4 regions of the Nocardia sp. NPDC051756 genome follow, and region 1 is predicted to be linked to each of the others. Evidence: riboswitches for the same ligand, from Rfam matches in the RefSeq annotation. Region 1 holds a riboswitch; each other region holds the start of a gene.
What was found. Region 1 has a riboswitch for S-adenosylmethionine ahead of AB0M22_RS12175 (rhodanese-like domain-containing protein). Riboswitches for the same ligand answer to the same signal wherever they lie in the genome.

Region 1 (7,483 bases):
GCAACGTCATGCCGGTGATGTCGGCGGCGGCCCGCTTGAGGTTGAACCGCAGCCCGCGCACGCCGATCCGGTCCAGTTCGAGGATCTCGTCGTCGGTGGCGTCCAGGTCGAGCCGGGTGACCCCGACCCAGCCCTCGCCGAGCTCGGCGAGGGCCGCCCTCAGGTACGTCTGATCGGTGCCCTGGAACGACCCGCTGACCACGGCTCCGCCGCCGACGTCGAAGCGGGACATGCGCTTTCGATAGTCGGCGATGGTGAACGGGCCGGGCAGGTAGCCCTCGTTCTCGAACCGCGGGAACCGCGGATCGAAGATGTGGAGATGGGCATCGAACACCTGTACAGAATGCCTCAGTGCGAGTTTTTCTGCTGTCGTGGAGGTAACAAACCCGGGTCGATCAGACCTTGTGCGGCTCGCTCGCGCGCAGCATGTCCTCGCGCTCGACGACCTTGACCCGCTCGCGGCCCTCGGGCTCGCCGAGCGAGCGCTCGTGCGCGTCCAGGCGGTACCAGCCCTGCCAGGTGGTGAACGGAATGCCCTTGCTCTCCAGGAACTCGGTGACCGCGTCCAGCTCCGGCTGGGCGGCCGGGGTGAAGTTCGCGCTGTCGTCGAGCAGGCAGGCCACGGTCTCGTTGGCGTCGCCCTTGGTGTGGCCGATGAGGCCGACCGGGCCGCGCTTGATCCAGCCGGTGACGTAGGTGGCCGGGACGTAACGGTCGGCGCCGTCGGCGTTCTCGTCGCCGATCACCCGGCCCGCCTCGTTGGGCACGGTGCCTGCCTGGTCGTCGAACGGCAGGTTGGTCAGGTTCTGCGACAGGTAGCCGACCGCGCGGTAGACCGCCTGCACGTCCCATTCCTTGAACGTGCCGGTGCCCTTGACGTTGCCGGTGCCGTCGAGCTGGGTGCGCTCGGTACGCAGGCCGGTGACCTTGCCGTCCTCGCCGAGGATCTCCGCGGGCGACTCGAAGAAGTGCAGGAACAGCTTGTGCGGGCGGTTGCCGACGTCGCGAATCGCCCACTGCTCGAGCGTGTTCGCGATCATGTCGACTTGCTTGGAGTGCCGGCGCGCGGCCTCGGAGCCCTCGTCGTAGTCGATGTCCTCGGGATCGACGATGACCTCGATGGTCGGCGAATGATCCAGCTCGCGCAGTTCCAGCGGGGTGAACTTGGCCTGGGCCGGGCCGCGGCGGCCGAACACGTGCACCTCGAGCGCCTTGTTGGCCTTGAGGCCGGCGTAGACGTTCGGCGGGATCTCGGTCGGCAGCAGCTCGTCGCCGGTCTTGGCCAGCACGCGGGCCACGTCGAGCGCGACATTGCCGACGCCGAGCACGGCGACCTTCTCCGCGTCCAGCGGCCAGGTGCGCGGCACGTCCGGGTGGCCGTCGTACCAGGAGACGAAGTCGGCGGCGCCGTAGGAGCCGTCCAGGCCGATGCCGGGGATGCCGAGCGCGCGGTCGGCGTTGGCGCCGGTGGAGAAGATCACCGCGTCGTAGAAGGTGCGCAGGTCATCGAGGGTGATGTCGGTGCCGTAGTCGATGTTGCCGAGCAGGCGGACCTGCGGCTTGTCCAGCACCTTGTGCAGGGCGGTGATGATGCCCTTGATCCGCGGGTGGTCCGGCGCGACGCCGTAGCGGATCAGCCCGAACGGCGCGGGCATGCGCTCGAACAGGTCGATGCTCACCTCGGCATCCGACTTCATCAGGGCGTCGGCGGCATAGATTCCCGCAGGCCCGGCGCCAACGATGGCGATGCGGAGCGGGCGGTCAGCTGCACTCTGTTCGGTCATCTTTTACGCGCACCCTTATGGTCGAGAACAAATTAACGGCGTCTTCCTTAGCCTAGGCTAAGTTACGCGCTGGCTGGTTGCACCTGACGGCGCGGACACTGAGGTTGTCGGCTCGTGGCCACCCCAGTCGCGGCTATGACAGCAGGCCGCAGTCTCGCGATTCTATCCGTGGCGGCCGAGGCGGCCCCCGGCGGTGCGTGAACTGAATGGATGCCGCCCCGGGCGTTCTGTCCGGGTTACCCGATTGCGCGGCGTTGATCCCCGCGCGGCGCGACGACCTTCGCCGCTCGCGTTCGCCCGCGGTGGGGGCGAGCACCGGATATCCCCGCCGACCAGGGATCATCGTCGTATGAGCGATCAGGAGTCACCCGCCGAGGACGAAGTCATCACGGTCGACCAGACCGACAAGCGTTCCGTGGCACCGTTCGTCGCCGCGGCCGTGATCGCGGTCATCGTGCTCGGCGCGATCATCATCGGCGGGGTCATGTCGCCCGCTGAGAAAAATGTCACAGATTCCGACCGGATCGCCGCCGCGGTGCGCAACTTCGTCGAGGGGTCCAACAGCACCGACCTGGTGCCCCCACCTGGTGCGGGCTGCGCGGGCTTCGACCCGAAACGCTCCCCACTCGCCGGGCGTTCCGGCGGCGGAAAGACCGTGGAAATCACGAAACTCGTCGATCCGCAGCGCGACGGCGATCGGGCGAAGGCAACGGTCACCACCAAGGTCGACGGTGACGAGCAGACTTCCACCTGGAATCTGACCCGCTCGGGAGACAAATGGTTGGTCTGTAATTGAGCATTCTCATACCGTGAGCAGCCATTTGACAGGGTGACCCTCGTCCAGGCAATCTCAGCAGAAGGTCATGAGAACCAGTGTCAAGCCCCGGCAATACTGGTCGGCAACCCTCCTCCGCGGTGGGGTGCTCCGGGTGACGACCTGGCCGCGCGTCAAACCTGAGCGTGGCAAGTGCGGATTCTAGGAGGGTCCAGATGAGTTATGCCGGTGACATCACCCCGCAGCAGGCTTGGGATCTGTTGCGCGACAACCCCGAAGCCGTCCTGGTCGACGTGCGCACCGAGGCCGAATGGAAGTTCGTCGGCGTGCCCGACACCAGCTCGATCGAGCGCCCGACGGTACTGATCGAGTGGGTCGATTCGACCGGGACGCGCAACGGCGAGTTCACCGAGCAGCTGGTCACGGCGCTCGACGGGCACAACCCGGAGGCTCCGGTGATCTTCCTCTGTCGTTCGGGCCAGCGCTCGATCGGCGCGGCGATCGCCTCGACCCAGGCCGGGTTCGGCACCTCGTACAACGTGCTCGAGGGCTTCGAGGGCCCGGTCGACGCGGACGGACATCGCGGCGGCGCCGGCTGGCGCGCCCTCGGCCTGCCCTGGCGGCAGTCATGAGCACGTGCTGTTCGGTTGACGCGTTGTCGCGGAGCTCTGTCGGGAGGCAGTCGTGATCACAGGTGGTGCGTTCGACAAGCCGCTGCCCGAGGGCGTCGGCCCGGCGACCCTCGGCGTGCGAGGGGGGTTGCGCCGCTCCGGTTTCGAGGAAACCTCCGAGGCGCTGTATCTGACCTCCGGCTTCGTCTACGAGAGCGCGGAGGCCGCCGAAGCCGCGTTCACGGGCGACGTCGAGCATTTCGTCTACTCCCGTTACGGCAACCCGACGGTCGCCATGTTCGAGGAGCGGATGCGGCTGCTCGACGGCGCCGAGGCCTGCTTCGCGACCGCGAGCGGGATGTCCGCGGTGTTCACCGCGCTGGGCGCGCTGCTCGGCGCCGGTGATCGACTTGTGGCCGCGCGCAGCCTGTTCGGGTCCTGCTTCGTGGTGTGCAACGAGATCCTGCCGCGCTGGGGCGTGGAGACCGTCTTCGTCGACGGCGAGGATCTGGACCAGTGGGAGCAGGCGCTGTCGGTGCCGACCCAGGCGGTGTTCTTCGAGACGCCGGCCAACCCCATGCAGACCCTGGTCGACGTGCGCCGGGTCACCGAGCTCGCGCATGCCGCGGGCGCGAAGGTGGTGCTGGACAACGTCTTTGCCACGCCCTTGCTGCAACGCGGTTTCGAGCTGGGTGCCGACGTGGTCGTCTACTCGGGTACCAAGCACATCGACGGCCAGGGCCGGGTGCTCGGCGGCGCGATCCTCGGCGCCAAAGATTACATCGACGGGCCGGTGAAAACGCTGATGCGCCATACCGGTCCGGCGCTGAGCCCGTTCAACGCGTGGACGCTGCTCAAGGGTCTGGAGACGATGCCGCTGCGGGTGCGGCATTCGACCGAATCCGCGTTGCGCATCGCCCGCTTCCTGGAGACCAACAACTCGGTCAGCTGGGTGAAATACCCGTTCCTGGAATCACATCCGCAGCACGACCTGGCCACCGGCCAGATGAGTGCCGGCGGCACCGTGGTCACCTTCGAGCTGAACGCGCCCGCGAACGAGGCGAAGAAGCGCGCCTTCGAAGTCCTCAACCGCCTGCGCATCATCGACATCTCGAACAACCTCGGCGACGCCAAGTCGTTGATCACCCACCCCGCCACCACAACCCACCGCGCCATGGGCCCGGAAGGCCGAGCCACCATCGGCCTCTCCGACGGCGTAGTCCGCATCTCCGTCGGCCTCGAAGACGTCGAGGACCTCCTCTCCGACCTCGACCACGCGCTGAGCTAGCAACCCACAGACCGTCCGTACGTCTCACAGAGGGTTGATGCCCTGTGAAACGTGTGGACGGTCTGTGGGTTCCGGGTGCCAGTAGCCGGTGCGGCGGGCGGACCGGGCGATTCGGGCCGCTTGGGTGAGGCGGGTGAGCCAGGTGGTGGTGCCGAGTTCGTGCCAGGTCCAGCGGACGACGAGCCAGCCGAGCGCGCGCAGGGCGTCCTCGCGGGCCTTTTCGGCGATGACGACGTCTTCCGGCGGCCGGGAGCCGCGTAAATGGCTGCGGTACTTCGCAAGTCCGTCGAATTCGCCGACAAGGCCGAGTTCGGGGAACAGGAAGTCGACCCTGGCGACGAAGCGGTGATCGGGGGTGACGATGCGGGCCTGGAGTTCTGGTTTCGGGAAGTGCGCCGCGTGCAGTGCGACCCGGCTGCGCGATTCACCGGGGCTCTCGGAGCGGCCGTCCACGAAGTCGACTACTCGTCGCGCCGCCGGAGTGCCTGGCCCGGAATAGCGTGCGAGCTGCTCGATCAAACCGGCGCGGGTTGTCTTTTCGAGTCGCAGGGCGCTGTCCCCGATGACGACTGCTTGTTCGAACGGCAGCGTCCGGGCCAAGTCGATGACAGTGCGCGCCACGGTGGTGACCTGTCGGTTGCCGACCCGCACGACTTCGTCGGGGGTGATGCGCATCGAATGCAACAGCAGTTGCCGGGTGGCACGTCCGCCGGTCGAACGGTTGCGTAGCAGATGAACTCGCGTCAGCGGTGCGGCCCATACGTCGAGGTCGTGCGCTACCGCCGCCGAGATATGGCTGATGATCGCGTCCGGGCTGGAAGCTTGTGCGACAGCGTCAGTGCGCGTCAGATGTTGTTGGGCGACAGTCAGATCCGCGGCACCTTCGGCATCGAGGTAGTAGCCGCGGCGAACCCGTCGCCACCCGGCCCGCAGCTCACGATCGGTGTACCCATCCCGCAGCGCGCTCGCGCGGCTAGTCACCTGGGGAACGTCCATGCGGCGATCCTCGGTGACCGAACCGTCGTCCACCAGACCCCCGTGGTCAAATGTGGACAAGTCCAGGGTTGGGGATAACTGGCCCCACAGAGCCTGCATACGTCTCACAGGGAGTTCAGTCCCTGTGAGACGTATGGGTGGTCTGTGGATCAGCCCAGTGCGCGCAGGCGGGGCGCCAGATCGCGCTGGAAGAGGTCGAGGAAGCGGCGTTGGTCGTGGCCGGGGGCGTGGAAGACCAGGTGGTTGAGGCCGGCTTCGAGGTAGGGCTTGATCAGGTCGACGGTTTGGTCGGGGTCGCTGGCGACGATCCAGCGTTTGGCGATCTGTTCGATCGGGAGGGCGTCGGCGGCGGCTTCCATTTCGATCGGGTCGGTGATGCTGTGCTTCTGTTCGGGGGTCAGGCTCAGTGGGGCCCAGAAGCGGGTGTTCTCCAGGGCCAGTTCGGGATCGGTGTCGTAGGAGATCTTGATCTCGATCATCCGGTCGATGTCGTCGACCGTGCGGCCGGCCTTGGCGGCGCCCTCGGCGACGGCGGGCATCAGCTTGTCGGTGTAGAGCTCCATGCCCTTGCCGGAGGTGCAGATGAAGCCGTCACCGGCGCGGCCGGCGTAGCGCGCGACCAGCGGTCCGCCGGCGGCGATGTAGACCGGGATGCCGCCCTTGGGCACGTCGTAGATGGACGCGCCGACGGTGTTGTAGTACTCGCCGGCGAAGTCGACGCGGTCGCCGGTCCACAGCGCGCGCATCAGCTCGACCGACTCGCGCAGCCGGGCGAAGCGCTCCTTGAACTCCGGCCACTCGCCCTGGTACCCGGTGGCGATCTCGTTGAGCGCCTCGCCGGAGCCGACCCCGAGCATGATCCGGTCCGGGTAGAGGCAACCCATGGTGGCGAAGGCCTGGGCGATCACCGCGGGGTTGTAGCGGAAGGTGGGGGTGAGCACCGAGGTGCCGAGCTGGATCCGCTTCGTGCGTTCGCCGACCGCGGCCATCCAGGCCAGCGAGAACGGCGCGTGCCCGCCCTTGTGCCGCCACGGCTGGAAGTGATCGCTGACCGTCGCGCTGTCGAGGCCGTGTTCCTCGGCCAGCACCGCGATCTCCACCAGTTCGCGCGGGCCGAACTGTTCCGCCGACGCCTTGTATCCGAGCTTGAGCTCACCCATGTGCGCCACTCCTGTCGCTTCGCTGCACACCTGTGCGGGCATTCCCGCACACCGTTGGTCGGCCGCAGACGCGCTGCGGCCATGCTTGGCTTCAACCGGCGCGGGACCGCGAACGTTCCCGCACCGCGGTGATCATTTGAGCACTGTCCGGCGCTTTTCGCACATACGTCATACGGCCGTCTTCGACCATAGTCAGCGGTCGTCGCAGGTGTGCGAAGGGTCGCACCGAGCCGGACTTCCCCCGGAACGATGTCGGATAGGCGTACCTCCGCATTCGCTCCGGCCATGCGCGGTCTGAGGACGGACTCCGTCCGGCAGTGTCCCTAGTGGGACAATTGTCTGGTGACTGATGAACCGATCCTGTCCTATCTGACCGACATGGACGGTGTCCTGGTGCACGAGGACCAACTGGTGCCCGGCGCCGACGAGTTCCTCGCCGAGCTGCGCGCCAACGAGACCCCATTCCTGGTGCTGACCAACAACTCGATCCGCACCCCGCGCGACCTGCAAGCCCGGCTGCGCCACACCGGACTCGACATTCCGGAGGAGGCGATCTGGACCTCGGCCCTGGCCACCGCCACCTTCCTGGACGAGCAGCGCCCGAACGGAACCGCCTATGTGGTCGGCGAATCCGGCCTGACCACGGCGTTGCACGAGATCGGCTATGTGCTCACCGACAGCAACCCCGACTACGTGGTGCTCGGCGAGACGCGCAACTACTCGTTCGAGGCGATCACCACCGCGATCCGCCTGATCGAGAAGGGTGCGAGCTTCATCGCGACCAATCCCGACCCGACCGGCCCCTCGCGCGACGGCTCGCTGCCCGCGACCGGCTCGGTGGCAGCGCTGATCACCCGCGCGACCGGCCG
Region 2 (7,483 bases), on a different contig from region 1:
AGCGCAGCGGCGGCGCGGTGCCGGAAGCGCCGGTCACCACCAGGGTGCCGCGATCGCGAATGGCCTGCGGCACCTCGGCGGCGATGCTGTCCACCTTGGCGGCGCGCACCCGGCCGGTCTGGGCGGCGGAGAGGTCGAAGGTGATCGCACCGGCGGGCTGGGCCGCGGACTCCGCTTCGGGATCGGTGCAGCCGGTGGCCAGCAGTACGACCGCGGTCGCGGCGGCGGTGGCCAGGGCGGAGAGCTTCATCGGATACCTGTTCATCAACGGACTCGGGAAAGGAAGGCGCGGGTGCGCGGGTGTTCGGGATGGTCGAGGACGACCTCGGGCGGCCCCTGTTCGACGATCGCGCCGGCATCGAGAAACACCACGGTGTCGGCGATTTCGCGGGCGAAGCCGATCTCGTGGGTGACGATCACCAGTGCGGTGCCGCCGTGCGCGAGGTCGCGGATCACGTCCAGGACCTCGCCGACCAGTTCGGGGTCCAGCGCGGAGGTGGGCTCGTCGAACAGGATCACGCGGGGGCGCAGGGCAAGTGCCCGCGCGATCGCGACGCGCTGCTGCTGCCCGCCGGAGAGCCGGCGCGGGTAGGCGTCGGCCAGCTCACCGATGCCGACCCGGTCCAGCAGCACCCGCGCCTCGGCCTCGACCTCTTTGCGGTCGCGCCGTTGCGCGGAAAGCGGTGCGATGGTGACGTTGTCGAGCACGGTCAGATGCGGGAACAGGTTGAACTGCTGGAAGACGAACCCGATGCGGGAGCGCTGCTTGCGCACCTCGCGGTCGGGCAGCGCGTGCAAGGTGTTGCGGCGCAGCCGATATCCGATCAGCTCACCGTCGATGTGCACGGTTCCCGCGTCCAGCGACTCCAGGTGATTGACCACCCGCAGCAGCGTGGACTTGCCCGAACCGGACGGGCCGATCACCGTGACCACCTCGCCGGAGCGCACGCTCAGGTCGACGCCGCGCAAGACCTCCTGCGCGCCATAGGATTTGCGGACGCCGCGGACCTCGACGGCGAGTTCGGTGCTCATCGGGTCGCTCCTCGCGGTGCGGTGGAACCGGAATCGGCGATCTCGCGCAGCTTCTGCCAGGCCCGCTGGGTGGGCGACGGCGGTGGCGTGCGCTGCGTGCCCTTGGCGTAGTGGCGCTCGATGTAGTACTGCGCCACCGAGAGAATGGTGGTGAGCACGATGTACCAGGCGGTGGCGACCAGCAGCAGCGGCACCACCCGGCCGTTACGCCCGTAGATCACCTGGACCTGGTAGAACAGCTCGGCGATCGCCATCACCGACACGATCGAGGTGCCCTTGAACAGGCTGATCACCTCGTTGGTCGCGTTGGGCAGGATCGAGCGCATGGCCTGCGGGACCACGATGGAGCGGAACTGGCGCACCTTCGGAATGCCCAGCGCGGCAGCCGCTTCCAGCTGACCGGCGTCGACGGAGATGATGCCCGCGCGGATGATCTCGGCCGAGTACGCCGCCTGATGCAGCGCGAGCCCGATCACCGCCGCGGTGAACCCGCTGATCACGCCGTTCACCTCGAAGGTGAAAAACGCGGGGCCGAACGGGATTCCGACCGAGAGCGTGTTGTACAGGTAGGCGATGTTGAACCAGAACAGCAGCTGCACGATGAGCGGAATCGACCGGAACGCCCAGATGTAGCACCACGAGATCACCCGCAGCACCGGATTGTTCGACAGCCGCGCGATAGCCAGCGCGGTGCCGAGCAGGAAGCCGAGCGCGGTGCCCCAAGCGGTGAGCTCCAGCGTCACCTTCAGCGAGGCCAGCACCGACTTCGCGGTGATGTACTTCGCGAACGTCGGCCAGTCCCACCCGGGATTGGTGACCAGGCCGTGGACGAACTGGGCCAGCAGGATGAGCGCGACGGCGCTGATCACCCAGCGCCACGGGTGCCATTGCTTGGCCACCTTCGGCGCGGGATCCGCCGTTGTCGCGGCGGATTCGTCCGGTACCGGGTCGAGCACGGGTTCGGATCGGACGGCGGCCTTGTCGACGGCATCGGGTGCAACGGATGCACTCATGTCGTGGTCCTTCGGAAGAACGAACGAGACCGCGCCACATCGGGCCGCGGTCACACCACCCGGCCAGCGACGGGTGCAACAGCCTGGCTGCGGGTCAGCCCCGACAGCTCGCGGATGTCACCTTGCATTGATCGATATGTCGACGGCCCCAACGGGTGCCACGGGCAGCAGCGGTTCGCACTTCGGTTCTCCTCCATCGGTCCCGGCGGAAGCACCCGCACCCGGTGAACCGGGGGGTTGCTGCGACGTCGACGAGCCAGGTCTCTCGGTCGCTCTGGATGGTTGTCGCCGATCCGGACATCGGACGATGCCAGGGTCGAGCCGAATTATCATGCCCAGCAGGGGAACCCTTAGACAAGGGAAGCAATCACCGTGAGCGTAGATCTTGCCGCGGCCCGGTTTGCCGGGTAGGTCGGATAGCCGGATATGCGCTGGCGCAGTCTGATCGGTGCCGGTCGACTTTCGCAGTGCGGGCGCTCACGTACTCGGGCGGCTCCGCCGGGAAGCAGCATACGGGCAACCGGAGGCCGCGGAGTGCGGACCCCACAAAACCAGGCGTTGCGGTCGCGGCCCTGGGGACACGCCGATAGCTTGCCGCAGGCAATAAAGCCAGTTCAGCGCGTTTGCCGGAGTACCGTCAGCCTTCGATTGCGTCGACGATGAGAAGAGGTCTCCGTGGCCGTAGTGCGCCGTCTGACCGTATTGTCCGCTGTCGCGACCTGCTCGGTCGCGCTGGCGCTCGCGGCCCCGACCGCGGGCGCGGCCCCGACGCCCCCTGCCGCTCCGGTCCCGCCGGTGGTCACCGACCGTTCCGGGCAGAATGGCGCCGTCGCGCCCGGCGACCTGTTCGGCGTCTACAACGCCGCGATCGACGGCCTCCGCGCCTTCGGCATGCAGCCGTTCCTCTATCCGACCGCGGCCGCGTACTGCCTCAACGGCAACTCCCTTGGTCTCGCCCCGGCCGTGGCCGGCGCGGTGCCGGGGCCGTGGCCGAAGACCTCGGTCACCATCCCCGGACTCGACCTGTCCGCCGTGAAGGCGGGGCAGACCATGTTCACCTTCGTCCCGTACGGCTTGAACCAGGACGGACCGGACACTACCGGCATGCAGGTGGCCTGGTTGAACGTGACCAGCGGGCGCGGCGGACTCGCGTCGATGGGCCCGCTGTCCACCATCCTGCGCGCGATGATCCCGGCCGAGGTGCCGATCGCGCTGCGCCCCATCGCCGAACGCGCGATCCAGGACTTCTTCTTCGCCGCCCTCCCGATGGGTGGGGTGCGGGCCGTGCCGGTCGATACCGGGCAGGGCACCGTGCTCGCGGCGGTCTTCGGCACCGTCGAGAACGGTGGTAAGTCCTGCTTCTTCCTGCCGACGGTGGGGATCACCGAGGTTCCGTAGGCGGTCGTTATGCGTTGAGCGCGCGGTCTTTCCAGCGCAGGGTGCCCCGTCGTCGGGCGCGCTGGGAGCGTGCCCAGAGCGTCGAATAGGCGGCCACCGAGAACGGATGCGCCAGCGCCGCAAGGACATCGGCAGCGCCGAGCGTGCGGGTTTCGAGTGAGCGCGCCAGCAGTCTGCCGGAGACGGCCGCCGCATAGCCGAGCACCCCTGTGCGGCGCACAGCGCCTCGGCCCAGGAGAGCCGCCAGCGGTGGAACCCAATAGGCCAGGGCGGCAACCGTTCCCACGGCCGCGCCGCCCGCCATGGTGCCGCCGTACGCGGACCACAGCCAGCGGGTGTAACCGGCGTCTAGTTCGGCAGTGCTCTCGTACATTCGAGTGCTCGCCATGCGCCCCGCGGCGACCAACACGGTGGGTTGGCCTGCGCGGCGCAGTATTCGGGCGATGTCGAGGTCTTCGGTCACGCTGGCGGCCACCGCGGCGTGCCCGCCGATGGCGCGATAAGCGGCGGTGTCGAAAACCAGAAACTGGCCGCAGGCAACGGAAGTCGACGGCCGCAGGCTCCGGTTGGCCAGCGCGATCGGTAGCGTCGCCGCCCACGACCAAGCCAGCAACGGCTGCACCAAGGCCTCGGTCACCGACTCGGCCCGTTGCCTCGGCCACGGAGACACCAACGCGACCCGGCGCTTCCGCAGTTCGGTGACCGCCGCTGCAATCGCGCCAGGCGCCAGCCGGACATCCGCGTCCACGAAGACCAGAACGGGCGCGACCACCGAATCGGCCAATCGCGCACACGCGGCGGCTTTACCGGTCCAGCCCGACGGGGGTTCGGTGTCGTTGCGCAACACCGTGATTCGCGGATCATCGCCGGCGGCATCGATCGCGGCAGCGAAGGTGTCATCGCTCGACGCGTCATCGAGAATCACGACACTCATCCGCGCGACCCCACGCTGCGCCCGCAGATCCGCGATCAGCCCGGGTAGCCGCGCGGCCTCGTCCCGGGCCGGTACACATACCGCGACCGGCTCGATCACGCTGGTCGCGGTATTCGCCAACTGGCGCACCGTGATTCGGTTGCCGAGCGCGATCCCCGCGCCCAGCACCGCGATCCCGGTGCCGGCCCGAACCGCGCTCAGCCGAACGGAATTCAGCGGTTCTGCTTGACCGATTTCCACCACCGGCTCCAGGAGAGGCCGGTGGGCGCGCCCGGCGCGGGCGGGTTGCGGTCCATGTAGGCCATGGCCGCGATGATGGCGGCGACGGCGAGGGTGATGCCGCCGACGATGCCGGCCCAGCCGGCGAACGAGCGGGTGTTCGGGTCGGCGTAGCTGACCTCCGCGCGCAGCGTGGAGACGTCGCCGGCGGGCAGCTTCCAGGACACGATGTTGTCGCCCTCGCGGTTGCCGTTGGTCTTGGCCACGCGGGCGGGGAAGGCGATGGTGAACTGCACGTCGGAGCCGTGCGGCGGCACGGATTTCAGGTCGACCCGCCCGGTCAGGCTGACCAGGTCGCCGGCCCGCTGGAATTGCAGTTGGAACATGCCCTGGGTTTGCTCGGACAGCTGGCCGAGCTGGCCGACCTCGCCGAACGACATGTCCTCGAAGAACACCTGACTGCCGACGTACCCGTCCTGGGAATAGGACTCCACCCGGACCTTCGCGGCGAGCGAGTCCGGCGCCTTCAGCTGCGGGCCCTTGTCATTGGGTTCGGCGGGCACCACCGCGGCGACGATCCGCCCGGAGACGCGGTCGTTGGACGAAACACCCATCGACACCTGCACCCGCAGGCAACCCGCGAGGACGGGCGCCAGCAATGCCGCAAGCAGAACGGCCGCGGCGACGCGCACGCCAAGGCGGCGGGTCCGCGGCGACGGTAGTACCGGGGCATCGGGCATCGTGGTGACGGGACTCGGCTGCACGGGGACATCGTGCCAGGCCATCCGTCCAGATGCCCACGCGACGGGCGGAACGAGCCTCGCGATGTGTCGCGGCTAGCCCGCCTGCTCCGGTCGCGAGCGGGAAAAGCACAGGTGACGCAGCAGCGGGAGGCCCAGAACGGCCAGCCCGACGCCGCCGTAGCCCGCCGAAACCGGCAGACCGAGAAACACGGCGTGCGCGAGCGCGGAACCGAGCCAGGTCCACAGGAAAACCGCCACCGGTACGGATATCGCGGAAACGTTGTCCAGCCCTGCTGACGGATTCGGCGGGATATCCAGCCCCACTGACACGGGCGCCACCCGATCCAGGACGGTCAGCAACACACCCATCAGCAACGCCACCGTGAACCAGCCGAGATAATTCGTGACCGGAATCTCCGCCAGGCCGGGCAGTCCCGAGCCGGTGTCGCACCAGGTCCACTGCCCGTCGGCGACCATCTGCGGGTCGAGGAAAAGATCCCAGCCCACCGCGCCCACCGCCGTCAGCCCGATCCGCGACAGCGCGCGGCGCGACAGCAGCCCCGCGACCACCCAGACCGGATACAAACCACCGGTCCACGCCAGCGGAACCACCAGCGGCACCCCACTGAGCGCGGGCCCCAGCCGATCGACCGCGTACGCGTAACACCCGAACGGCACCCCCGTCGCGGTACCGACGACCTCCGCGACCAGCCCGAGCCCCGACACGATCACCAAAAACCCGGCCGCATAACGAATCCCGCGCGTCGCCGCCGCATGCGCCAACGCCGTACCCGCCGACAGCAACACGACCACCACAGTGACCCGGTCCCGCGCATCGCCGGACGTCAGCGGATAGGCGATCTGCACCAGCACCAGCACCACCGCAAAGCCAACCGGCGCAAACTGACGCACTGTCCCATGTGCGCCACTCACAGCCGCACGCCTTCTGATTTCCCGCACCCAGAATCGCATGCGAATTTCGGTGCGGGAAATCGAAAGTGGTGCGGCTGCACGGTCATCGCTTGCGCAGCAGCGGGAATCGACTGCGGCGGAGGTCGCGCAGGGCCAGGTTGGCGGCGCTGCGGCCGCTGGCGCCGGAGACGCCGCCGCCTGGATGTGTGGACGCGCCGGTCAGGTACAGCCCGGGCGCGCCGGGGACGCGTTGCCCGGACAGCTCGGGCAGCGGCCGCCACAGCATCATCTGGTCCAGCGACATCTCCACGTGCATCACATTGCCGCCGAGCAGGCCCATCTCCCGCTCCAGATCGACCGGTGTCTGCACGAACCTGCGCAGCACCGAATCGGCGAAACCCGGTGCGTAGGAGTCGACTTCGGCGATGATGCGATCCGCCTCCCGCTCGGCGTGCGCGGCCCACTCGCTGCCGTCGGCCAGCCGATACGGATGCCACTGCGCCCACAGCGAGAGCTGATGCTCGCCGGGCGGCGCGATACTCGGGTCCAGTGCGCTGAAACTCATCGCCAGCACGACCGGCCGCGGCGGCAGATCACCGGCCGACGCGGCCCCGTGCGCGAGCCGCAGCTGCCGCCGGTCGGACACGAGAAACTGGAGGCCACGGGCGGATTCGCCGACCGAGCTGCCGGGATAACTCGGCAGCGACCGGGTCGCCACCCGCACCACCATGCCGATTCCCGGCCCGACCCGGATGCGCCGCCGCCAGTCGTCGAGCACGGCGGCGTCGAATCCGCCCGCGCGCAACAGATCCAGCGTGGTCAGCACATGCGAACCCGCGATGACGGTGTCGGCGTGCAGGTTTCGCCCCGACGCGGTGCGCACCCGCCAGCCGTCCCCCGCGCGCCGCAGCGCGGTCACCGCGTCACCTGCCGTGACCACCCCGCCATCGGCGCGCAGCCGCTGCACCAGCGCCGCGGACAGCGCCCCGCTGCCGCCGACCGCGCGGCCCGGCGGCAGCGTGTGCATCAGCGCGGCGAACCCCACCATCGGCGCGGTGCCCGGTTCGGACATCGGGGGACCGGACTGCGCACCGAACCAGGCCAGCGACGCCTTGAGTCGTTCGTCACGAAAATGCTTGTCCAGCAACGCATCCCCGGACTGCAGGAACTCCCGCGACAGCGCGCTCCCGCCGTCCTTCGCGTCCAGCCCCCAGAACGAGCGCAGCAGCCGC
Region 3 (7,483 bases), on a different contig from region 1:
ATCCGTCGCGATCGCCGAGTGAGGCCGTCGGGGGCGCGCAATACGGGGAGTCTGTAAGAATCGGGGGGTGACCGAAGCCGACACGTCCACCGCGGACCAGCGGGCAGGCAGCAACCTGGGCTCCCAGTTCCTGCGCAGCCACCTGCCGATGGTGGTCGTGACGCTGGTCATCGCGGTGGCGATCGTGTTCGTGGCGCAGGATCGGTGGCGGCGCGGGGCGCTGTTCTTCGGCGGGGCCACGCTGCTGGCCGCCGCGTTCCGGCTGTGCCTGCCGACCGCGCGGGTCGGCCTCCTCGCCGTGCGCAGCAAACCCTTCGACGTCGGCGCCCTCACCCTGCTCGGCTCCGCCATCGTCTTCATCGCCGCGACCATCAACACCCTCGGCGTCGGCTAGCCGCACACCTTCCGACTTCCCGCACACCGAATCGCATGCGATTCCGTGTGCGGGAAATCAAGAGGTGTGCGGCGGAGCCGTTGACGCGCAGGGGGTTCAGCGGGTTACCGCGTACTGCTCGGTGAAGACCGTCTGTTTGCGAGGGCGGCGGCCGGGGTGGGGCGGGGTGGTGTTGCTGTAGCCGACGGCGACCAGGACCGCGATGGCCAGGTCGGCGCGGTCGCCGATGCCGATGGCCTGTTTGACCAGGTCGGGGTCCCAGCCGTTCATCGGGGCCGAGGACAGGCCGAGGCTGGTGGCGGCGAGCATCACGTAGGTGGCCGCGATCATCGCGTTCTTGACCGCGTTCTCCCGGAGCAGCCCGCGTTCCCGCAGCGCGCGGAACTCGTTGCGCGAGTTGAACATCGCGGTGAACTCCGCGTTCCACGCGCCGTTGCGCCCGGCCAGTTCGGCGATGTCGGCATTGCTGTCCTGCCAGGCCGTCGGATCGGCGACGAAGACCAAGACGACTGGTGCCTCCAACGGCTGCGGCTGGCCGAATGCGGCCTTCGACAACGCCTCCCGCCCGGATTCGCTGGTGACCACGACGATCGACCGGTCCTGCATGTTCCATGCACTCGGTGCCTGTACCGCCAGGTCGAGCAGTTCATCGATCAGCTCCGGTGGAACGGTTTCGGGCTGGAAGTGGCGGGTGGTCCGGCGGGCGCGGATCGCGGCGGGAACCGAAAGTGTCTGTGTTTCCATAATTCTTACTATCGGAGAGTGGCGCTCTGATAGGAAGAGGGCACTAAATAGTGCGTTACACTCGGACAGGTGCGCACGCTGATCGAAGGCACCGACCTGCCCGCCGACATCTACTCGGCCAAATGTCCCACCCGCCAGGTGCTCGACCACATCGCGGGCAAGTGGACGGTGCTGATCGTCGACGCCCTGGCCGAGGGCACCATGCGCTACACCGATCTGCACAAGCGCATCGACGGCATCTCGCAGAAGATGTTGACCCAGACCCTCCGCGAACTGGAGGCGGACGGATTCCTCACGCGCACGGTGCATCCCACCGTGCCGCCGCGGGTCGACTACGCGCTCACCGAACTCGGGCACAGCCTGCGCACACCCATTGCGGCCCTGCGCGATTGGATCGAAACCAACATCAACCTGATCGAACAGGCCCGCCGCGCGGCCGCAGGCAATCGCTGACTCCGCCGTGGATTCCGCTGTGGCGTAAACCAATTCGGTGAATCACCCGCCGCACCCCTCGATGCGGCGGGCGAATCCCGAAACTCAGGCCGGCTCGGCGACCAGTGCCGCGCGCCCGGATCGACTGCCGTACAGGGCGCGCGCCTCGCTCGGGCTGACCGTCTCCGGCCGGGCCGGCGGCGCCGCGTTGATGTGTTCCTTCAGGATCTGCCCCGCCATCGGCGCGATGAACGGCGCGGCGACCAGCAGCCCGAACGAGTTGAACCGGCTGAAGCCCCAGACCAGCACCTTGGCGGGCAGCTTCATCGCGAGATCGACGATGCCCCAGCGATCGAAGCGCCCGAGCTTGCGCATCCACTTCGGCAGCGTCGCCACCGAGGCCAGCGAAAGCAGCCTGCTGCCAACGAAATACGAGAGGCCGGCACCGTTGCGCGGCGAGGTCCACAGCAGATGGTGCATGCCCTCCTCGGCGCGTTCGGAGGTGCACAGCCGCGGTCGCACCCGCTCGTAGTACGCGCGCACCTCCGCGCGCGAACGCGGCACGTCCTCCGGCTTGCAGGTCTGCAACTCGGCGGCGATCGCGCACTCCTGCCAGAACCGCGTTTCTTCTTCCGGCGTCAGCCCCGGGCCGAACATCTCGTAGGCCTTGAGCACCGAGTGCCAGCCGGTGATGTGGATCCACAGCTGGGTGTCCGGGCTGTTCGCGCTGTAGCGGTTGCCGCTGATCGGTTCGATGCCGGTCATCGGCGCGTGGATCTGCATCAGGTGCTCGGCCGCCTGGATGGCGGTGCGGCCGTCGGCGATCGCGGCGATCAGGAAGTAGGAGAAGGTGTGGTCGAGGCGCTTGCGCGGGTCACTGTAGATGCCGCGCGAGTCGGCCACGGCCGCGGTGAGGAACGGGTCGAAGTGCTCGAGCACGACGGCGCGCTGGAAGCCGATGACCGCGGTCGGCGCGGTCCAGACCTTCCAGCTCGGCGAATCGGGGCCGAAGAACCCGTAGTCGTCCCGGCGCAGAGTGGTCGGATCGAAGTGCATCACGTGCTCCTTTGCGGTGATCGCCCCGGCACCGGGGGTGAATACAACGCAACCGTAGCAATTGCCTGCAATGAATACAACGGTTGCGTAGCATTTGTGTCCGGAAGGATTCGGGATCGAGCCGGGATGCTGTCAGGATGGACCGCATGGAGGTGGAACGGCAGTGACCACATCGCGCGCCGCGGCGGACCGGCCGCGCCGGCGCTATGCGCCACGCCTGCCGCCGGAGCAGCGCCGGGCCCAGCTGCTCGACGCCGCCTTCGCAGTGCTGAGCCGGGTGGAGCTGCACGAGCTGAGCATGGAGGCGGTCGCGCAGGAAGCGGGCGTCGGCAAGCCGGTGCTCTACACCGTGTTCAAGACCCGCGCGGAACTCGTTGCGGCGCTGCTGGAACGCGAGCGCGAGCGCGGCCTCGAACAGGTCGCCGAGACCCTGCCGACCGACCTGATGGGCGCCGACCCCGTGGTCGCGGCCTCGGCCACGGTCGAGGCGTTCGTCGGTGTGGCACTGGAGAATCCGACCCGCTGGCGACTGATCCTGGCCGGGCCGGGCAACGCGCCCGACGAATACCGTGAGGCCCTGCGCAATTCGCGCGCGGGCATCTTCGATCAGGCCGAAGCGCTGGTCCGCATCGGCACCGCGCTCGAACCCCGGTGGGCCGGAGTGGATTCCGCGCTGCTGACCAACTCGCTGCTCCAGGTCGCCGAGATGCTCGGCCGGCTGGCGGTCAGCGAGCCCGACGAATACCCGCGCGAACGGCTCCAGGGTTTCGTGCACGCCATCGTCGGCCTATTGGTCGGCGCACCACCGAAAGACGTTGGCGCGTAGCGCTTCCGACCAGATATCAGCTGGTGGGCTGACGGCTCTGCTGAGCTAGCCGCATCGTCTCGGTCAGCAGCTTGGACACCGCGGCCGCCTCGGTGAGGAACCCGTCGTGCCCGTCGCGCGAGTGCACGACCTCGAGCCCGTCGCATCCCGGCAGTCCCTCGGCGAGTTCCTGCTGCGTGCGCAGCGGGTACAGCCGATCGGAGTCGACGCCGCCGACCACGCACGGCACCGGCGTAGCGGCCAGCGCCGCGCGCACTCCGCCGCGTCCACGCCCGATGTCGTGCCGGTTCATCGCCTCGGTCAGCAGCACGTAGGTGCCGGGATCGAAACGCCCGCACAGCTTGTCGGCCTGATGGTCCAGGTAGCTCTGCACCGCGTACCGGCCACCGCGCCACGGATCCTCGGCGCCCTGCGCGCCGTTCTCGAACCGGTGATCCAGCTCGTCCTCGGTGCGGTAGGTCAGGTGCGCGATGCGCCGGGCGATGCCCATGCCGGTCATCGGCGCGCGGTCGGTGTCGTGATAGTCGCCGCCCTGCCAGTCCGGATCGGCCTTGATCGCCGCGATCTGGGTGGTCTGGGTGCCGATCTGATCGGCGGTGGCGCGCGCGCCGACGGCCAGCACCAGCGCGGAGCCGACCCGGTCCGGCGCGCCGACCATCCACTCCAGCACCCGCATGCCGCCCATCGACCCGCCGACCACGGCGGCCAGCCGCTCGATGCCGAGCAGGTCAACCAGCGCCTCTTCCGCAGCCACCTGGTCGCGGATGGAGATCTCCGGGAACCTTGCGCCCCAAGGCTTTCCGTCCGGCGCCAGGGTCGACGGCCCGGTGCTGCCCTGGCAGCCGCCGAGCACGTTCGTCGCGATCACACACCACTCGTCGGTGTCCAGCGGACAGCCAGGTCCGACCATCCCGTCCCACCAGCCGGGCAGCTGGTGGATGTCGTCGGGGTGACCGACCACGTGCGAGTCACCGGTCAGCGCGTGCTCGACCAGCACCACGTTGTCCAGCGTGGGGGAGAGCTCGCCCCAGCGCTGCACCGCGAGATGGACCTGCGGAATGACCGCGCCGCTCTCCAGCTTGACGTCCCCGACGGCGATGATGCCGAGCCGCCCGTCCGGGGGTGGCAGGGCCACCCCGGACGAACGGGCGAAACTCGGTTCGGTACTCAAGGTCACGTCGCCGCCGCCGCGAAACCGGCCCGCAGGTCGCTCAGGATGTCCTCGATTCCCTCGATGCCCACCGCCAACCGGACCAGACCCGGAGTGACGCCGGCGAGCAGTTGCTCTTCGGGCGTCAGCTGCGAATGTGTGGTCGACGCGGGGTGAATCACGAGGGAGCGCACATCTCCGATGTTAGCCACATGGCTGTGCAGGGCTAATCCGTCCACGAACTTCTTGCCCGCATCGACACCGCCGCGCAGCTCGAAGGCGACGATCGCGCCGGGACCCTTCGGCGCCAGCTGCTGCGCGCGCTCGTACCACGGCGAGTCCGGCAGACCCGCGTAGATCACCTTGGTGACCTCCGGCTGCTCGGTCAGGAATGCGGCGACCGCCTTGGCGTTGGCCACGTGCCGCTCGACCCGCAGGCTCAGCGTCTCGATGCCCTGGCTGATCAGGAACGCGTTGAACGGCGAGATGGCCGAGCCGAGGTCGCGCAGCAACTGCACGCGGGCCTTGAGCGCGAAGGCGGGCGCGCCGAGATCGGCGAACACCGCACCGTGGTAGCTCGGGTCCGGGGTGGTGAAGCCGGGGAAGCGCGGCTGTCCTTGCGCGTCGGTCACCGTCCAGTCGAAGTTGCCGCCGTCGACGATCACGCCGGCCACCGCCGAGCCGTGCCCGCCGAGGTACTTGGTCGCCGAGTGCACGACGATGTCGGCGCCGTGCGCCAGCGGCTGGATCAGATACGGGGTGGCCACCGTGTTGTCCACGATGAGCGGCAGCCCGGCCTCGTGCGCGATCGCGGAGATGCCGGGGATGTCGAAGATGGCGCTGCTCGGGTTGGCGATGGTCTCGCCGTAGAACGCCTTGGTGTTCGGGCGAATCGCGGCCCGCCACTGGTCCAGGTCGTCGGGATCGTCGACGAAGGACACCTCGATGCCGAGCTTGGGCAGCGAGTAGTGGAAGAGGTTGTAGGTGCCGCCGTAGAGATGCGGGCTGGACACGATGTGATCGCCGGCGGACGCCAGGTTCAGGATCGCGAACGTCTCCGCGGCCTGCCCGGAGGCCAGCAGCAGGGCCGCGACGCCGCCTTCGAGCGCGGCGACGCGCTGCTCGACCACGTCCTGGGTGGGGTTCATGATCCGGGTGTAGATGTTGCCCGGCTCGGCGAGCCCGAACAGCGCCGCGGCGTGATCGGTGTCGCGGAAGGCGTACGAGGTGGTCTGGTAGATGGGCAGGGCCCGGGCGCCGGTGGTGCTGTCGGGGGCCTGGCCCGCGTGCACCTGCTTGGTCTCGAAGGACCACTGCGCGGTGGGATCGATATCGGCCGCGGGCACGGTGGAATCACTCATGAGCTTTGCTCCAAAGAAAAGGGTTGTTCGCCAGAACTACAAGGGTTATCGGGATGTGGGCGAAGGACAACAACACATTTCGGGAACCTCCTGAAAGCGCGCTTGCTCTCGACCTTCGAGAGCCCGGTCATCACCCGGAGCACCCCACCGCTGCTGGAGGGTTGCCGTCCAGCAAGCCGGGGCTTCGCGCTGGCACTCATGACCTGAGGGCATCATAACCGGCCGTCCCGCGACGGCCGAAACCTATCCGCGAACTCAGCCGGAAGTGCTGGTCCGCGCGCCGCCGCAGACCCGGACGAACTCGTCGAACGCCGCACAGAACGAGTTGCGGCCCGCGGTCGCGGCGTCGTGCAGATCGTCGTAGTCGAACATGCTCTCGCCGCATTCCATCGCGAGATGACCGATGAGCTGCCAGGAGCCGAGGATCAGCCGCACCGGCAGCGCGCAGGGCGTGGTGCCGAGTCGTTCGGCGACCACCGCGGCGATGGCGATGTTCTTGTTGTCCGCGTGCTCGATGCTGCGCGCGCTGACCGCGGGACTGCTGCGCACGATCCGCTGCATCTGCTGGAACTGCCGGAAGGAGACCGGCCCGCCGCCGGGTTCGTGCACGGCTCGGTCGATCACCTGCAAGAACGCGGTACGCAGCGATTCCAGTTCGTTGTCACTGGCCGGCAGTTCGCGCAGCGTCTGCGCCACGGCCTGGCCGAAGTCCTGCACCGGCCCGAGGACGATGTCCTCTTTACTGTCGAAATACCGGTTGATCGTGCGCGGCGAGACGTCCGCGGCGTTGGCGATCTGCTCGACCGTCGTCGCGTCGAAACCCTGTGTGTCGCACAGGTTCAGGCCGATCTCGATGATCCGCAGCCGGGTCTGCTGCTTCTTGCGTTCGCGCAGGCCGGTATGGGCGTGCGGCGCGGCGCTCGCAGGGGTCTGCGCTGCGGCACTCGCGCCCGTCGGCGTCGGTGACTCGAGCATGCTCCCACCCTAACGCAACCTAGTGTTTTCGTGTCCGTAACCGCCAAATGTCGCATCACGACATTTTTCGCTTGACGCCAAATGTCGTCTACTGACAGGATAGCCACCGAGTTCCGAAGACGAGGAGATGACCGTGACCGACACTGCGCAAGCGGTAGAAGTTCCCCAGAAACAAGGCAGTTCGGCACGCTGGTTCGCCCTCGGCGTGATCGCATTGGCCCAGCTCATGGTGGTCTTGGACGCCACCATCGTGACCATTTCGCTGCCCTTTGCCCAGCAGGATCTCGGCATCAGCGACGGCAACAAGCAGTGGATGCTGACCGCTTACACGCTGATCTTCGGCGGCCTGCTGCTGCTCGGCGGCCGGCTGGCCGACTACCTCGGCCGGCGCCGGATGTTCATCGTCGGCCTGGTCGGTTTCGCCGCCGCGTCGGCACTTGCCGGTCTCGCGCAGAACGGCGCGGAGATGTTCGCCGGACGTGCGCTGCAGGGTGCGTTCGCGGCGTTGCTCGCGCCCGCGGCGTTGTCGCTGTTGTCGGTGACCT
Region 4 (7,483 bases), on a different contig from region 1:
CGCGGTGAAGGTGAGGTAGACGGCGGCGATGCCGAGGCCGGACCAGACGACCAGTCCGGTGCTGAAACCGGCTGCGCTGCCGAGGATTGTGTGCGAGTAGTAGATCATCATCTCCAGCCCGGAGAGCTGGGTGAAGGCGGCGATGCCGAGGCCGGCGACCAGGGCGGGACGGGCCCAGCGCTGGGTCAGGTTGGCCCAGCCGCCGCGCGAAGCCTTTTGCTCCTGCTGCGAGATCGCCCAGATCTTCAGGGTTTCGTCGACGGCGGCCGAACGGTTCGGGCGCATCCAGCGCAGCACCACCCTGGCCTTGCCGACCGTGCCGTTGTCGATGAGCCAGCGCGGCGTCTCCGGCAGTTGCAGCATGGCGGCGGCGAGCACCAGCGCGGGGATGACGGCGATGCCGATCATCCAGCGCCAGTCGTTGCTCGGCTCGAACGTGCCGTCGCTGGCCGCGACCACGCTGACCAGGTTGGCGAGGAAGATGCCGACGCCGATGGCGATGTTGAAGAAGGTGACCATCGCGCCGCGGCGATGCGGTGGCGCGAGTTCGGCGATGTAGGTCGGCACGATCTGCGAGCAGGCGCCGACGGCCAGGCCGAGGAAGAGGCGGCAGGCGGTCATCATCCAGGCGTCGACGGCGAGCGCGCAGGCCAGCACGCCCACGGCGAAGACGCAGGCGATGATGAAGATGGTTTTGCGGCGGCCCAGCCGCTTCGACAGCGAGCCGCCGACCAGCGCGCCGATCACCGCACCGGCGAGGATCGCGGCGGTCAGGATCTCCTGCCGGGTGTGGTCGATGCCCCACTGCGCGGACATCTTGGGCAGCGCACCGGAGATGATGCCGGTGTCGTAGCCGTAGAGCATGCCGCCGAGCGCGGCGAACAAGGCCACGATGACCACATTGCGATCGGCGCTCTGGTTCTCGTCGGCCGTCGGCTTCTCCGGCGCGGAGACGACCATCTCGTAGCCGTCGAGGTTGCGACGGCGCAGTCGCGGAATGAAACTCCGGCGCCTGGTTATCGTCGTACTCTCGGTGGGCATGCGCTCCAGTGGATAGTGCCGGAACCGGCCGCGCAAACTTAGCGGTCTTGTTTGTGAATAGAATTACTTTCGCGTTTAGTCGAATGTGTGGTTTATCGGATTTATGCGATTTGCGCGATATGGACGCGGAAACGGTTGCAGTGCAGCGGTTCTCGCGTGGAAACGAGAACCGCTGCACTCCGGTGAGTTACGTTGTCCCCGCCTCGACGGGAATTGGCAGATCGGCCGCTGACCGGCCGTCAGATGCCTTTTCGGCCCGTCCGGCAGTCAAAACAACCACGACTACCGCGGCCACCACGCTGGTGATTGCGATTATCGAGGCCACCCTTCCGGTCGCATCGCCGACCTCCGGCGCGAGGTCGAGGTCGATATGTCCGAAGACAACGGTCGCTACGGCCGCACCGATCGCGCCACCCAGGTTGTGGAACGTCCAGGAGGCCCCGACCGCGAATCCGGACCGCGTCGGCGGCACGGTCGAAATCGCCAGCACGGTCGCGGGGCCGAGCACCAGCGCCCAACCACCACCGAACAGGACCAGCGCGACGAAGAGCACCGCCAATCGGTCATCGAACGCCGACCACGCGATACCGGCACCCGCGAGCGCCAACAGCCCAAACCCCCACGGCAGCAACGAATGCGCGCCTAACCGATCGACGAACCGACCCGCGACCGGCGAGGACAACGCGAGCGTCCCGCTGACGAGCAGCAGCACGAACCCCGCCTGCCGCACATCGAAGCCCCGTCCCTGCGTGAGATACGTCGGAATCACCAGCAGCGCAGCGGCATAGAACAAACCGAGTGAGAAGTCCGACACGATCGCGGCCACGAATCGCCGATTGCCGAACAACGCGGGGTCGATCAACGGATTCGCCGCCCGCCGCTCCGCGACGATCCCGACCGTCACGGCCGCGACCAGCACCACCGCGGCGATCAACACCCACGGCGACAGCCATCCACGCAGGTCACCCAGGACGAAGATGCCGACGGCCGAAACCACGGCCAACGCGACAACGACCTGCCCCGCCCAATCGGTCCCGCCGCTGGTATCCGGCTGCACCTGCGGGACCGCGAACGCGATCGCGATCAAGGCAGCGACACCGAGCGGAATATTGATCCAGAAGATCGACTGCCACCCGAGGCTCGGCACCAGCAGACCGCCGAGCACCGGTCCGATGGCCAACCCGAGCCCGTTCACCGAATACAACCATCCGATCGCCTTCCCCCGATCACCCTGCGGGAACAGCGATTCCACCAACGTCGACGTGCTCGTGTACAGCACGGCACACGCCGCGCCCTGCACGAACCGCGCGACGAGCAGCACCCCGATCGACCACGACAGCGCCGCGCCCGTGGACGCGACCACGAACAGCGCGAGCCCGAACAGCAGCACCTTCCGCCGCCCGAGCCGGTCGGCGACCCGCCCGGCCGTCACCATGAACATCGACAACGCCATCAGGAAGACGCCGAGCGTCAACTCCGTATTCGACGCTCCCGCTTGCAGATCCGCACCGATAGCGGGCAGCGCGGTGGTGACGATGGTCAGGTCGATGCACCCGAGAAACGACGCCACCGCCAACCCGGTGAACCCGACGACCCGCCGCCGCGCGGGAATCTCGACGGTCACTGGTCGGCCTCCGTGTTGTTCGACGCCGACTTACGCTTCTTGAACCGCAAGGGCAACCACGCGACCCGGTCCGGGTGCTCCGGCTCGACGAAGAGTTCCCGCGTGCGCCCCATCGCGGCGGAGATCTTCTGCGGATAGATCACGTAGTCGAAACCCTCGTGCGCCCACAGCGGCATGATGATCGGGCATTCCTCCAAAAGGTATGCGCGGCACGACTTCCGCACCGACTCTTGATCGACCTCCGGCTCGCGGGAAAGCCGTCGTTCGATGAACCGATCGATGGTGCTGTCGATCGCGTGCCGATACGGTTCGTCGGTCTCGTAGGCGTGCTCGATCGCGTCGTACAGATCGCCGTAACGCGGATGCGACAGCGCGAAGTCCCAGCGCAATATGTTTGTCGGGCAATCGATCTGGTCCAGGTAGCCGATATTGCGGGCGATCCACTGGTCGCCGGCGATACGCGCCCGAGCGTGCCGGTCGATATCGGTTCCGCCGCTGAGATTGTGCCGTTGCAGGGTGTCCGCGACCGCGATCGCGCAGCGGCCGAAGTTCGACCGGTTGATCAGATCGATGGTGGCGGCGAGCTTTTCACCCTCGTGATAGTCCGCGCCGACGCTGACCAGCAGCACGGTGGACCGTCCGTCGGTGGTGATGCCGTCCGAGCGCAGGTCGTAGGCGGCTTTGTGGGACGCGGAGAGCAGCGTGGTCGTAGCCATCAGCTCCACACCTTCAACGACTCGGCCGGATCGCTGACCCCGATGAACAGCCCGATGGTGATGCGCGGGCGATCCTGCGACGGCGCGACCGCGTGTACCCGGCGCGGATCGATGAAGATCGCGTCGCCGACCTGCGGCGTGATCACCAGCGCGGGCTCGCCGACGGCCGCGCGGTCGATGCCGTAGACCCGGTCGCCGGAGCGGTCTCGATACTCGCTTTCGTCGGGATAGTCGTCCCAGATCTCCAATTCCCCGCCCCGGTCCGGGACGTCGAGATAGACGTTGACCGAGAGCTGGCGGACGATCCGAATCTCGAAGTCCTCGGGCAGGTTTCGGCCCACGTTGTCGGTGTGCGGCTCGAGATCCACCCCCGCGAGCTGGTAGCGCGCGACCCCGGCGAAGAACGCCTGCCCGTTGCGCCGCAGCAAACTCGCTCCGGCCGGCCAGATCTCGTCCAGCAGCAGCCGAACATCGTCCGCCGGATAGGAATATGGCGAGGCGATATCGCGCAGCCGGTCGATATTGTGGCGGGCCTCGTCGAAGTACGCGCCGCGTCCGGCCTCGGTGCTGGTCTCGGAGAACGCGTGCCCGATCCGCCGGAACTGCGGGTCGGTGGCCAGCGGCCCGTGATCCTGTCTGCCGACGAACGCCCGGCGTAAGTGATCGAGCGCGTCGGGCCGGACGAATCCGGCCAGTCTGACCGCGTGCACGTCGCCGTTCAACAGCGCGGTCAGCGACGCGTGGTCGAATCCTTGCCTGGTGGTGTCCAACACGCGGTCTCCGAGAGCTGGCGTGGCCGTAGTCATGTCGATCCCCTCTGGTTGTCGCTCGATGGACCGGGCACAGGCCCAGGCGTGAGTGGGGAGTTCGCGGTTTCGGACATGGCTCGACCCCCATCTCTCGAGAGGGCTCCAGAATGTCGACGGAGCCCGCGCTTGCCCGGGCCGCATTACGCGGCTCGGCCTGGTCTTGACCCGGGGCACCCCGCCGCGGTTGGAGGGTTGCCGGCCAGCTAGCCGGGGACTTGACGCTGGCACTCTTGACCTGACTCAAGAGTTCCGCACGCCAGAAGCGTTGTCACGCTTTTGAATCGCGCTGAGTTATGCACGTAGACCGAGACCGCGCAATTCCAGCGCGGCCAGTGCGCGGACCGTATCGTCGTCGCCGCGCCGCCACGCGTCCACCACGTCCGCGTCGATCCGGTCCAGTGTGCGCAGGGGTTGATTGGTGAGCGCGCGCAAGGCGAGCAGGTCTCGTCCGCCCGGCGCGGTCCGCAGGCGCACGGCCGCGGCGGCTCGGCGGATCCAGCGCACGCGCAGCGGTAGCCAGACGAACAGGACGAGCCCGAGCGGGACGATCAGCAGGCTGATCGCCAGGGCCATGGCCAGATCGTTGGTGAGCGCCTGCTGATCGTGCCCGGCCTCGGCCATCGAGCGGGCCGCTCCGGCGGCGCGTTCGAACGGGGAGGTCAGATCGTCGCCGACCACCGGGACCCGCCCGACCTTGCGCCCGACATCGCCGAGACTGTCGGCCAGGCCGCCGCCCGCGCCCTCCAGCTTCTGACCGGGAACGGCGAGTTTCTGCACCAGGTCGTGCAGCCAGAGCGCGGCCTTGATCGAGCCGTACACCCACGCCGCCACCAGCAGATCCGTGACCAATTGTCGGGCGGCGACGGGAGCCCGATCGGCGTAAATCTTCACGGATTCAGAATCCTCGGTCCGTTGAGTGAAAACAGGGCTTTCGCTGTCGATCGAGCAGGGGAGAGGCTGAACCGGAAATCTGCCCGGCGCGGCGCGCCCGACGATGAAGGAGTTCGCTGATGACCATTCGGTCGCTGGACGACGCGCTCGGTGCGGTGACCGAACTCGCGCCCATCGCGCGGCAGTACAGCCAGAAGGCCGAGGACGCCCGCGATCTCCCGGACGAGGTGGTCGACGCCATCTCGGCCGCGGGCCTGTGGGGCGTGTTCACCCCGACCGGTGTCGGCGGCAGCGGTCTGATCGGGGTCGACGAGGCGTTCGAGATCGTGCGGGCGGTCGCCTACGCGGATACCAGCACGGCGTGGAGCCTGTTCATCTGCGCGACGACACCGGCCATCGTGGCGTCGAAGTTGCCGGCCGACGGCATCGACGAGGTGTTGGCCGAGGGGATCGGGCCGATGTCGCTGGTGTTCGGTCCGAACGGGCGCAGCACGCCGACCGAGGGCGGGTTGCGGGTGACCGGGCGCTGGCCGTTCGCCAGCGGAATCGGTTATGCCGGTTGGGTTATGGCCAACACCGTGCTGCTCGATGCGGACGGCGCGCCGAAGGTGGGAGCGGGCGGGCTGCCCGAACTCGTCTCGGTCGTCGTGCCCGCCGACGACGTCGGCATCATCGACGACTGGCATGTGGCCGGCCTACGCGGCACGGGCTCGATGAGTTTCGCGCTCGACGACGTGTATGTGCCTGCGCGCCGGACCTTTCCGTTCCTCGCGCCCAGCCGGCTGGCGGACGCGAAGTATCGGCTTCCGCTGTTCAGCCTGCTCGCGCCCGGGTTCACCGGGGTCGCGGTCGGTACCGCCGAGCACGCGCTCGACGAGGTCCTCGCCGTGCTGCCGACGCGCGCCGGACCGCCGACGTTCCAGCCGGCGTCCGCGGACCCGGTGATCCAGCGGGCAGTCGGACGCGCACAGGCCGCGATCCGGGCCGCCCGCGAGTCCACGCGGGCGGTGTTCGATACCTACGTCGACCGGCGGCTACGCGGCGACGACCTGAGCCTGCTTCCGGTTGCCGACCGGAGCGAGTTGCATCAGCAGGCGGTCTGGGCCGCGAACACCTGCCGCGACGCCGTCGACGACCTCTTCCGGATCGCCGGTGCGAGCGCGATCTACGAGTCGAGCCCGATCCAACGGCTCTGGCGCGATATCAACGTGCTCAACCAGCACCTGTATCTGCGCGACACGCAACACGAGCACGCGGGCAAGCTCGCCCTCGGCATCGACGTGGTGAACCCGACGATCTGAGTCCTCGCAACACCTTTCAGAGCGTGCCTTGCCGTGCCGACCGCCACAGATCGACCGCACCGTCGTCCTCGAGCAGCGCGTCGATCTCGGCCAGTTCGCCGGCGCTGAATTCGAGCGTGCCCAGCGCCGCGACGTTCTGCTCGAGCTGTTCGGTGGTGGACGCGCCGATCACCAGCGAGGTCACCCGATCGTCGCGCAGCGCCCAGGCCAGGGCCAGTTGCGCCAGCGTCTGCCCGCGCTTGTCCGCGAGCGCGTCGAGCTTGCGCAGCCGTTCGATCATCTCGGGGGTGAGCAGCTCGTTCTGGAACGACTTGTCCTGGGCGGCACGGGATTCCGGTGGGATGCCGTCGAGGTACTTCGAGGTGAGCAGTCCCTGCGCGAGCGCGGTGAACCCGATGACGCCGAACCCCTCCTCGGTGGCGGCGTCGAGCAGACCCTCGGTCTCGATCCAGCGGTTGAGCATCGAGTAGGACGGCTGGTGGATGAGCAGCGGCGTGCCCAGCTCGCGCAGCAGCCTCGCCATCGTGAGGGAATCCTGCGCGGTGTACGAGGAGATGCCGACGTACAAGGCTTTCCCTTGGCGGACAGCGGTATTCAGTGCGGCCGCGGTCTCCTCCAGCGGCGTCGTCGGGTCGAACCGGTGCGAGTAGAAGATGTCGACGTAGTCGAGTCCGAGCCGGCCCAGCGATTGATCGAGGGAGGCGAGCACATACTTGCGCGACCCGCCGCCCTGCCCGTACGGCCCCGGCCACATGTCCCATCCGGCCTTGGTCGAGATGACGAGTTCGTCGCGATAGGCGGCGAGATCCTCGCGCAGGATGCGCCCGGCATTGATCTCCGCCGAGCCGTATGGCGGCCCGTAGTTGTTCGCCAGGTCGAAGTGCGTGATGCCCAGATCGAAAGCGCGCAACGCGATTTCGCGCTGGACGAGGTAGGGGCGATCGTCGCCGAAGTTGTGCCAGAAGCCGAGCGAGAGCAGCGGCAGGTCGAGCCCGGATCGGCCCGAGCGGCGGTAGCCCATGGCGCCCCCGTACCTGGTCGGTTCCGGAACGTATGTCATGCGGACCTCCTCGTCCTCGCGAAATCGGTTGTACGGACAGT

Region 2: it holds a riboswitch for S-adenosylmethionine, as region 1 does, so the genes downstream of both, AB0M22_RS43450 (amino acid ABC transporter permease) here and AB0M22_RS12175 (rhodanese-like domain-containing protein) in region 1, are expected to answer to the same signal.
Region 3: it holds a riboswitch for S-adenosylmethionine, as region 1 does, so the genes downstream of both, AB0M22_RS39860 (bifunctional o-acetylhomoserine/o-acetylserine sulfhydrylase) here and AB0M22_RS12175 (rhodanese-like domain-containing protein) in region 1, are expected to answer to the same signal.
Region 4: it holds a riboswitch for S-adenosylmethionine, as region 1 does, so the genes downstream of both, AB0M22_RS28015 (2OG-Fe(II) oxygenase) here and AB0M22_RS12175 (rhodanese-like domain-containing protein) in region 1, are expected to answer to the same signal.

What each region holds. Positions count from the first base shown of each region.
Region 1 is NZ_JBFAYV010000003.1:114,263-121,745, reverse strand. It holds gene AB0M22_RS12190 (amidohydrolase family protein) at 1-334, opposite strand, end outside; gene AB0M22_RS12185 (FAD-dependent oxidoreductase) at 396-1,784, opposite strand; gene AB0M22_RS12180 (hypothetical protein) at 2,134-2,580, shown strand; SAM riboswitch class IV at 2,644-2,760, shown strand; gene AB0M22_RS12175 (rhodanese-like domain-containing protein) at 2,775-3,191, shown strand; gene AB0M22_RS12170 (O-succinylhomoserine sulfhydrylase) at 3,244-4,458, shown strand; gene AB0M22_RS12165 (hypothetical protein) at 4,483-5,454, opposite strand; gene fgd (glucose-6-phosphate dehydrogenase (coenzyme-F420)) at 5,604-6,614, opposite strand; gene AB0M22_RS12155 (HAD-IIA family hydrolase) at 6,993-7,483, shown strand, end outside.
Region 2 is NZ_JBFAYV010000018.1:33,307-40,789, reverse strand. It holds gene AB0M22_RS43460 (ABC transporter substrate-binding protein) at 1-250, opposite strand, end outside; gene AB0M22_RS43455 (amino acid ABC transporter ATP-binding protein) at 265-1,032, opposite strand; gene AB0M22_RS43450 (amino acid ABC transporter permease) at 1,029-2,045, opposite strand; SAM riboswitch class I at 2,236-2,330, opposite strand; gene AB0M22_RS43445 (hypothetical protein) at 2,721-3,443, shown strand; gene AB0M22_RS43440 (glycosyltransferase) at 3,451-4,620, opposite strand; gene AB0M22_RS43435 (DUF3153 domain-containing protein) at 4,590-5,336, opposite strand; gene AB0M22_RS43430 (carotenoid biosynthesis protein) at 5,433-6,251, opposite strand; gene AB0M22_RS43425 (NAD(P)/FAD-dependent oxidoreductase) at 6,355-7,483, opposite strand, start outside.
Region 3 is NZ_JBFAYV010000013.1:44,483-51,965, forward strand. It holds gene AB0M22_RS39830 (DUF3017 domain-containing protein) at 149-394, shown strand; gene AB0M22_RS39835 (nitroreductase family protein) at 491-1,138, opposite strand; gene AB0M22_RS39840 (helix-turn-helix domain-containing protein) at 1,208-1,591, shown strand; gene AB0M22_RS39845 (oxygenase MpaB family protein) at 1,676-2,626, opposite strand; gene AB0M22_RS39850 (TetR/AcrR family transcriptional regulator) at 2,790-3,452, shown strand; gene AB0M22_RS39855 (homoserine O-acetyltransferase) at 3,469-4,587, opposite strand; gene AB0M22_RS39860 (bifunctional o-acetylhomoserine/o-acetylserine sulfhydrylase) at 4,626-5,963, opposite strand; SAM riboswitch class IV at 6,057-6,167, opposite strand; gene AB0M22_RS39865 (TetR family transcriptional regulator) at 6,219-6,938, opposite strand; gene AB0M22_RS39870 (MFS transporter) at 7,066-7,483, shown strand, end outside.
Region 4 is NZ_JBFAYV010000006.1:412,455-419,937, forward strand. It holds gene AB0M22_RS28000 (sugar porter family MFS transporter) at 1-1,041, opposite strand, end outside; gene AB0M22_RS28005 (MFS transporter) at 1,229-2,665, opposite strand; gene AB0M22_RS28010 (tRNA-dependent cyclodipeptide synthase) at 2,662-3,381, opposite strand; gene AB0M22_RS28015 (2OG-Fe(II) oxygenase) at 3,381-4,154, opposite strand; SAM riboswitch class IV at 4,308-4,426, opposite strand; gene AB0M22_RS28020 (hypothetical protein) at 4,482-5,081, opposite strand; gene AB0M22_RS28025 (acyl-CoA dehydrogenase family protein) at 5,201-6,382, shown strand; gene mgrA (L-glyceraldehyde 3-phosphate reductase) at 6,399-7,442, opposite strand; gene AB0M22_RS28035 (TetR/AcrR family transcriptional regulator) at 7,483-7,483, opposite strand, start outside.